2 regions of the Kitasatospora sp. NPDC088346 genome follow, and region 1 is predicted to be linked to the other one. Evidence: riboswitches for the same ligand, from Rfam matches in the RefSeq annotation. Region 1 holds a riboswitch; the other holds the start of a gene.
What was found. Region 1 has a riboswitch for cyclic di-AMP ahead of ACIOFR_RS07840 (transglycosylase family protein). Riboswitches for the same ligand answer to the same signal wherever they lie in the genome.
Positions count from the first base shown of each region.

Region 2: another riboswitch for cyclic di-AMP. It lies ahead of ACIOFR_RS23885 (transglycosylase family protein); the one in region 1 lies ahead of ACIOFR_RS07840 (transglycosylase family protein).

Region 1 covers NZ_JBIURH010000004.1:6,707-10,963, forward strand. Annotated here, with positions in the region: gene ACIOFR_RS07830 (septum formation initiator family protein) at 1-13, opposite strand, end outside; gene eno (phosphopyruvate hydratase) at 117-1,403, opposite strand; gene ACIOFR_RS07840 (transglycosylase family protein) at 1,592-2,302, opposite strand; cyclic di-AMP (ydaO/yuaA leader) riboswitch at 2,306-2,486, opposite strand; gene ACIOFR_RS07845 (cytochrome P450) at 2,834-4,096, opposite strand; gene ACIOFR_RS07850 (SDR family NAD(P)-dependent oxidoreductase) at 4,253-4,257, shown strand, end outside.
Region 2 covers NZ_JBIURH010000019.1:120,602-124,858, forward strand. Annotated here, with positions in the region: gene ACIOFR_RS23875 (LacI family DNA-binding transcriptional regulator) at 1-721, shown strand, start outside; gene ACIOFR_RS23880 (hypothetical protein) at 815-1,015, opposite strand; gene ACIOFR_RS23885 (transglycosylase family protein) at 1,111-2,304, opposite strand; cyclic di-AMP (ydaO/yuaA leader) riboswitch at 2,310-2,471, opposite strand; gene ACIOFR_RS23890 (hypothetical protein) at 2,742-4,257, shown strand, end outside.

The sequences.
Region 1 (4,257 bases):
TCCACCTGGCCATCTCCTGCCCCTCCCCGTGGTGAGCGGGCCCTGCACGCCGGGGCCCCGGCACCCACCCTACGGGGTGGGGACCGGGGCCCAGGTGCAACGGCCGTGTGTCAGGCTCAGCCTTCGGACTTGAAGCGCGGGAACGCGCCGCGGCCCGCGTACTCGGCGGCGTCGTCGAGGATCTCCTCGATGCGCAGCAGCTGGTTGTACTTGGCGACGCGCTCGGAGCGGGCCGGGGCGCCGGTCTTGATCTGGCCGCAGTTGGTGGCGACGGCGAGGTCGGCGATGGTGACGTCCTCGGTCTCGCCGGAGCGGTGCGACATCATGCAGCGGTAGCCGTTGCGCTGGGCCAGCTCGACGGCGTCCAGGGTCTCGGTCAGCGAGCCGATCTGGTTGACCTTCACCAGCAGCGCGTTGGCGGTGCCGGACTCGATGCCGCGGCGCAGGCGCTCCGGGTTGGTGACGAACAGGTCGTCGCCGACCAGCTGCACCTTGTCGCCGAGCTTGTCGGTCATGGCCTTCCAGCCGTCCCAGTCCGACTCGTCCAGCGGGTCCTCGATGGAGACCAGCGGGTACGCGGCGACCAGCTCGGCGTAGTAGTCGATGAGCTCGGCGGAGGAGATCGCCTTGCCCTCGAACTGGTACGAGCCGTCCTGGTGGAACTCGGAGGCGGCGACGTCCAGGGCGAGCGCGATGTCCTTGCCCGGGGTGTAGCCGGCCTTCTTGATGGCCTCGGTGATGAGGTCGAGCGCCTCGCGGTTGGAGTCCAGGTTCGGCGCGAAGCCGCCCTCGTCGCCGAGGCCGGTGGACAGGCCGCGCTCCTTCAGCACGCCCTTGAGCGTGTGGTAGACCTCGACGCCCCAGCGGACGGCCTCGGAGAAGGACTCCGCGCCGATCGGGGCGATCATGAACTCCTGGATGTCCACGTTGGAGTCCGCGTGCGAGCCGCCGTTGAGGATGTTCATCATCGGGACCGGCAGGACGTGCGCGTTCGGGCCGCCCAGGTAGCGGAACAGCGGCAGGTCGGAGGCCTCCGAGGCGGCGTGCGCGACGGCGAGGGAGACACCGAGGATCGCGTTGGCGCCGAGCGAGGACTTGTCCGGGGTGGCGTCCAGGTCGAGCATGGCCTGGTCGATCAGGCGCTGCTCGGTGGCGTCGTAGCCGACCAGCTCCGGGCCGATCTGCTCGATGACGGCGAGAACGGCCTTCTCGACGCCCTTGCCGAAGTAGCGGTTCTTGTCGCCGTCGCGCAGTTCGAGCGCCTCGAAGGCGCCGGTGGAGGCACCGGACGGGACGGCGGCACGCCCCGTGCTGCCGTCGTCGAGCCCGACCTCGACCTCGACCGTGGGGTTGCCGCGCGAGTCGAGAATCTCACGGGCTACGACGACATCAATGGACGGCACGAGGCATCTCCTTGCGGAAGCGGGATGTGTTGTCGTTACGACCAGAGCCTAACCGCACGCGGCGCCGGGGCCGCGCAGACCGTGGCCCCGTCTCACCGTGTGACCCGGCTACCGGCCGGTAGTTCACCTGAATGCCCACAAAACAGGCCGCCCCGCCCCGAACGGGACGGCCTGCCGTCCGGTGCCGGTCAGCCGAGCCGGAGCACCTGACCGGGCTCGATCAGGTCCGGGTCGGCGCCGATCACGGCCTGGTTGGCCTGGTAGAGCCGCTGCCAGCCGCCGGCCAGGCGCCGGGCGTCGGCGATGGCGGACAGGGTGTCACCCGGGTGCACGGTGTAGGTGTCGCCGGACTCCTCGGCGGAGTCGTCCTGCTCGACGGCGGCGGCCTGCGGCACCGCCTCCCTGGGTGCGGCGGGCCGCGTGGCCTTCGGCGTGGAGGGTTTGCGGCCCGACTTGGCCGGCGTCGAGCCGCGGGCGGAGTCCCCGTCCGCGTCGTCGGTGTCCACCTGTGCGGCCGCGCCGCCCTTGGTGAGCCCCGCCCTGACCGAGCAGACCGGCCAGGCGCCGGGCCCCTGCGAGGCCAGCACCCGCTCGGCGACGGCGATCTGCTGGCCCTTGGAGGCCTGGTTGGCCTGCGCGGCGTACTGCGTGCCGCCGAACGACTTCCAGGTGCTGGGCGTGAACTGCAGCCCGCCGTAGAAACCGTTGCCGGTGTTGATCCCCCAGTTCCCCCCGCTCTCGCACTGCGCGACCCGGTCCCAGGTCGACACGGGTGCGGCGTGCGCGCCGCCGGCGGTGAGCAGCGGCAGGGCCAGGCCCACTCCGGCCACGCCCGCGGCGGCGATGACCTTCTCGGCCTGGGTCCTGCGACGGTGACGGCCCGTTCCGGTGAACAGCATGAGGATTCCTCTCCGCACGCCTGCGAGGTGAGCTGTCGGGTTCGGACCGGGAGGTTGGCCCGTCCGCCTCGGCGGCAGCAGGAGGGGGTTCCTGCTGCCGCACCGGCGGCTTCACCCCTAGCCGTTGGGGACGGCAACAAACCTGGGTCCCCCGCCCCTGTCCAGGGTCTGGTTCGGTTTTCCCGGGCGCGGCGGACAGGATTCGGCGTTCCGCGTTCGGGGCCCACGGCTGCGGGCTCCACGGAGATTAGACAGATCTGTCGGTCAATCACAAGCTCATATCGCCAACATCACGCATAAATTACGCACCGTCATGGATCGTCGACCAACCATCCCGGTATGTCCGGGTTGATAGGCATTCAGTCGACCCCCGAAAGGCCCTCGGGACACGCCGCGCCGCGTGTCCCGCTCGCCCGTCCGAGCTGTTTCCGGACAGCCGAAACACCTTCCCGGAGACTTCCGGGCTGGAAACAGCCGATTTCCGGCCGATCGGAACGACAGGCCGTCAGCATGCTTCCGAATGGGGGAATGTCATGCCCGGATCGACGGCCCGGCGGGGTCGAATACGACCGGAAGTTCACGCAGGCCCCGCATGATCAGACCGCCGCGCCAGCGCAGCGCGTCCGGCTCCGCGTCGAGCCGGAGGTCGGGCAGACGGGTCAGCAGGGTGCCGATGGCGAGCCGGCCTTCCAGCCGGGCCAGCGGGGCGCCGATGCAGTAGTGGATGCCGTGGCCGAAGCCCAGGTGCGGGTTGTCCCGGCGGGCGAGGTCGAGGGTGTTCTCCGCCGCGAAGCGTGCCGGGTCGCGGTCGGCCGCGGCGAGCACCACCAGGACCGGGTCGCCGACCGGGATGTCCACCCCGCCGATGCTGAGCGGGCTGGTGGCGAACCGCCAGGTCGCCAGCTCGACCGGTCCGTCGTAGCGGAGCAGCTCCTCCACCGCGGTGTCCATCAGCGCGCTCTCGCCGCGCCGGACGGACTCCTGCAGCAGGGCCCGCTGCTCCGGGTGCCCGAGCAGGGCGTACAGGCCGTTGCCGATCAGGTTGACGGTGGTCTCGAAGCCGGCGAAGAGCAGGATGAAGGCCATCGCCGCGGCCTCGTTCTCGGTCAGGTGCTCGCCGTGGTCGCTCGCCCGGATCAGGCCGGAGATCAGGTCGTCGCCCAGGTCGGCCCGCTTGCGGTGGATCAGGTCCAGCAGGTACGAGCGCATCTTCTTGACCGCCCGGGCGACGCCGCCGCGCGGGCCCCGGCCGTGCCGGATCATCATCCCGGCCCAGTCCCGGAAGTCGTCCTGGTCCTCGGCCGGGACGCCGAGCAGGTCGCAGATGGCGTAGATGGGGAGGGGGAAGGCGAACTCGTGGATCAGGTCGGCCGAGCCGCGGGCCGCGAACCCGTCGATCAGCCGGTCGGTCAGCTGCTGGACCCGGGGCTCGAACTCGGCGACCCGGCGCGGGGTGAAGGCCTTGGACACCAGACGGCGCAGCCGGGTGTGGTCCGGCGGGTCGATGTTCAGCAGGTGGGTCATCAGGTCCGCCTGCCGCTCGCCCGGGATGCCGACCCGGCCGCTGCGGTGGCCCTGCCCGCTGTGGTGCGCGGGGTTCTTGGAGAGCCTGCTGTCGGCGAGCGCCTGCCGGGCGTCCGCGTACCGGGTCACCAGCCAGGCGTCCACCCCGCTGGGCAGCGTGGTGCGGTGCACGGGGGCGTGCTCGCGCAGCCAGGCGTACGCGGGGTAGGGATCGGCGGCGAACTCCCACGTGAAGAGCTCGGGCTGGATGGACTCGACGGATTCCGGCATGTCATGACCGTAACCTTTGCCTGTGCGGGCGTGAGTCTGGTCACCTGAGGGGGAATCCCTGTTGCGGAGGGTCGCTGCGTGCCTACGATCCTCCGAATACGTGTACGGGCCGCTGTGCGGTGCGGTCCACGCGGTTCGCTCAAGGAGGAGCAGGCCATGCG
Region 2 (4,257 bases), on a different contig from region 1:
CGAGGACGAACTGGTCGACATGCTGGTCGAGCGGGGGGTCGCGGGCATCGTCTTCGTCTCCGGCCTGCACGCCGACACCGCCGCCGACCACGACCGGTACGCCCGGCTGACCGGCCGCCAGGTCCCGTACGTCCTGATCAACGGTTACAGCGAGAAGATCGACGCGCCGTTCATCTCGCCGGACGACCGCACCGCGATGTGGATGGCCGTCCAGCACCTCGTCGAGCTCGGGCACGAGCGGATCGGGATGGCGATCGGCCCACGCCGCTACGTCCCGGTGCTGCGCAAGATCGAGGGCTTCACCGCGGCCGTCCAGGAGCTGCTGGGACGCACCGCCGAGCAGGCGCAGGAGCTGATCCAGCACACCCTGTTCAGCGTGGAGGGCGGTGACGCGGCAGCGGGCGCCCTGCTGGACAAGGGCTGCACCGCGATCGTCTGCGGCAGCGACATGATGGCCCTGGGGGCGATCCGGGCGGTGCGCCGGCGCGGCCTGTCGGTGCCGCACGACGTCTCGGTGGTCGGCTTCGACGACTCGCCGCTGATCGCCTTCACCGAGCCGCCGCTGACCACCATCCGCCAGCCGGTCGAGGCGATGGCCACCGCCGCGGTCGACGCCCTGCTGGAGGAGGTCGGCGGGAACCTGGGCCAGCGCACCGAGTACATGTTCCAACCCGAGCTGGTCATGCGCGGCTCCACCGGAGCGGTGTCCAACGGCCGGTAGGCCCGGCCGGGGCCCGTGGTGCCCGAGCGTGCGAACAGCCCCGGAGAGACCCTCTCCGGGGCTGTTGCGCACGTTCTCGTGGGCGGAGGGAGCTCAGCCCTCCTCGACGACCGGCCGTGGCTGGTTCAGTCGCTGCCCGTCGGCCGCGTCGCCGGTCCGCGCCTCGGTGCGCCGGGTGCGGTCGAGGTAGTCCCGAACGACCAACTCGACCGCGTCCTGCGGATTCCTGGTGCCGGACTGCAGCATCACCTCGATGGCCAGATCGGCGTCGAGGGTGATGGTGACCTTCGCCATGGCGTGCTCTCCCGGATCGGTGGGCTCGCCGCAGCATAGGCCCCGTCCCCCGGGTCGGGCCAGGCCCGCCGGGGGACGGGGCCGCGGATCAGGTGTCAGATCCGGCCGGCGAAGTCCGGGGCCCAGTCGGCGATGGTCTCGGTGCGCACGCCGGCGCTCGGGTTGGCGGCCTCGACGTAGGTGCCGTTGCCGACGTACAGCGCGACGTGGTAGACGCCCGAGTTGCTGCCGTTGTTGGACCAGAACAGCAGGTCGCCCGGCTGGAGGCTGTCCAGCGAGACGCGGGTGGCGGTGTCCGCCTGGTCCGCGGCGACGCGGGGCAGCGAGACGCCGGCCTGACGGTAGGCGGCCTGGGTGAGGCCGGAGCAGTCCCAGCCGCCGTCGCTGCTGCCGCCGTAGACGTAGGCCTGGCCGACCTTGGAGAGCGCGAAGTTGATCGCCGCGGCCTTGGAGCCGGTCGCCTGGGTGGCGGCGGCGGGCTTGGCGGCGGTGCTCGCGGCCGGGGCGGCCTTGGCGGCCGGGGCGGCCGGGGCGGCCGGCTGCTCGGCGGCGGCCGGGGCGGCGGCTCGGGTGCCGTCACCGAGGTCGAGGTGCTGACCCGGGTAGATGACGTGCGGACCGGCCGTCAGGGTGGCCTTGTTCAGCTCGTAGAGCTTCTCCCAGCCGCCCTGGACGTGGTTCTTCTCGGCGATGTGGGACAGCCAGTCGCCGGCCACCACGGTGTAGTCGTGGCTGCCGTGCTCCCGGGAGCCGTCCCACTTCTTGCCGGACCACTGGTGGGTGCTCCCGGCGGGCGCGGTGGTCGCGGCCTTCGGCGCGGCGGCCTCGGGGGCGGCGGGCTGGGCGGCCTTGGGGGCGGCGGCCGGCTTCGGGGCGGCCTGGGTGGTGGTGGCCGCGGCGCCGGTGTTGATCTGCGGGGCCTCGCCGCCCTTGGTCAGACCGGCCTGGACGGAGCAGACCGGCCACGCGCCGGGGCCCTGGGAGGCCAGCACCTTCTCGGCGACGGCGATCTGCTGGTCCTTGGTCGCCTGGTTGGCCTGCGGGGCGTACGCGGTGCCACCGAAGGCGGCCCAGGTGCTGGAGGTGAACTGGAGGCCGCCGTAGAAGCCGTTGCCGGTGTTGATGCTCCAGTTGCCGGAGGACTCGCACTGGGCGACCTTGTCCCAGGTGGCGACCGAGGCGGCGGAGGCGGACCCGGCGGTCAGGCACGGGATGGTGAGGCCGATGCCGACGACACCGGTGGTGGCGATGATGCGGCGGGCGCGCTTGGAGGCGCTGATGGGCAGCATGAAGATGCGTTCCTCTCCCACGCCTGCGAGGTGAGCTGTCGGATTCGGGCTGGAGTTGCCCGGCCGTGCTGAGCACGGCTTCACCCCAAGCCCCGGACCGGTACCGACGTACCGTTCCCGGGCGACCTACCTGGTTCCCCCGCTCCTGCCCGCGGTGCTTCTGTGCAGTGCCAGCGCACCCGGCGGCAGGACTCGGCGTCCCGGGTGGCTGGGTCCGTGCGACCACGAACGTGGGAGGACATTAGGCAGACGTAAGTTGAAACCGCAAATGTGTGTGACCGCCATCACACTGTTCGCATCGCCTTTTCATGATCGATAAACCTCGATCGGACCGTTCATTATCGCTCGCTTTCGCGCAAAAGCCTTTAGCGGATGGGGACTTGCCTATGCTTCAGTCGGCAGAGTCGTTATCGAGGCCTGGGTGAGGCTGAGCGATCATGGAGTTCGAGCACAGACCGCCGGAGCCCGTGAACGGCGCCGACGACGCGAAGCCCCGGCCGGCCCGGCCCAGGTCACATCGGTCCGAACCGGACCATAAGGGGCGTATCGCCCGGCGCAGGCTGCTGATCTGGGGGGCCGTCGGAATCGTCGCGGCCGTCACCGGCGAGGAGCTGGTCCGTCAGACGCCGGTCGGCTTCCGCCGCCCGCGCCCGGGCCGGACGGAGGCCGGAGCGACCCCGAGCCCCCACCAGCACAGCGCCACGCCCACCTCCGGCGCCACGTCCGGTGCCACCTCCGCGCCGCCCGCCCCGCCGCCGCCGGTGACCGATGGCGGCCGCCGCTGGTCCGACCCGGCCGGCTGGGGCGGCGCCGTCCCCGGTCCGAAGTCCGCGGTGCGGATCACCGACCAGGTGCTGCTCGACGCGGACGCGACGGTGGGCTCCCTGCTGATCGAGCCGACCGGCTCGCTGGTCTTCGCCAAGGACACCGACCTCACGCTCGGCTCGGCCGGCAACATCGAGGTCCGCGGCAGCCTGGTGCTCGCCCCCTCCGACACCGCCGTGCACACGGTGCGTTTCCCCGCCGTGGACGAGCGCCGGTTCAAGGGCGGCGGCATGACCGTCGTCGACTCCGACACCGGCCTGTGGGTCACCGGCGCCGGCTACCTGCGCCTGGACGGCGCCGCCCGGACGGCCTGGGTGCGGGCCGCCGGAGCGCTCAGAGCGGGCGACACCAGCATCACCCTCGCCGCCGCCCCGACCGGCTGGAAGGCCGGCGACGAACTGGCCGTCACCCCGACCGGCGCCCCCGACGGCGAGGACTTCACCAACCAGTACGACCTGCGCACGGTCCGTCAGGTCAACGGCAGCACGGTCGTCCTTGACGGCCCGTTGAAGTACGCCCACCCCCGGGTCGCGGTCGGCGGCGGCGTCACCGTCGGCGCCGAGGTGCTCAACCTGACCCGCAACGTCCGGGTCGAGGGCACCGAGCAGGGCCGGGCCCACATCCACCTCACCGGCTCCCGCCGCGCCGACGTCCGGCACGCTGCGCTGCGCTGGCTGGGCCCGCGGGCCGAGGGCAAGGAGAAGTGGAACGGAAAGGCCGTCACCGAGCCGGTGCTGGGCCGGTACGGGCTGCACTTCCACATGCTCGCCGACGCCAGCCGGGGCACCGTGGTGGAGGGGGTCGTCGTCCGGGACGCCGGCAACCACGCCTTCGTCCCGCACATGAGCCACGGCGTCACCTTCCGCAGCTGCATCAGCCACAACACCTGGGAGGACGCCTACTGGTGGGACGGGCCGCAGGACACCCGGACCCCGCAGGGGCCGTCCGACGACATCGGCTACGAGTCCTGCGTCGCCTCCCGGACGGTCTTCGAACCCAACCCTCGCGGCTACCGGCTGACCGGCTTCAGCCTCGGCGCGGGCACCGGCAGCCGGGCCACCGACTGCGTGGCCGTCGGCGTGCAGGGGGCCACCGGCGCCTCGGGGTACGAGTGGCCGGAGACCAGCG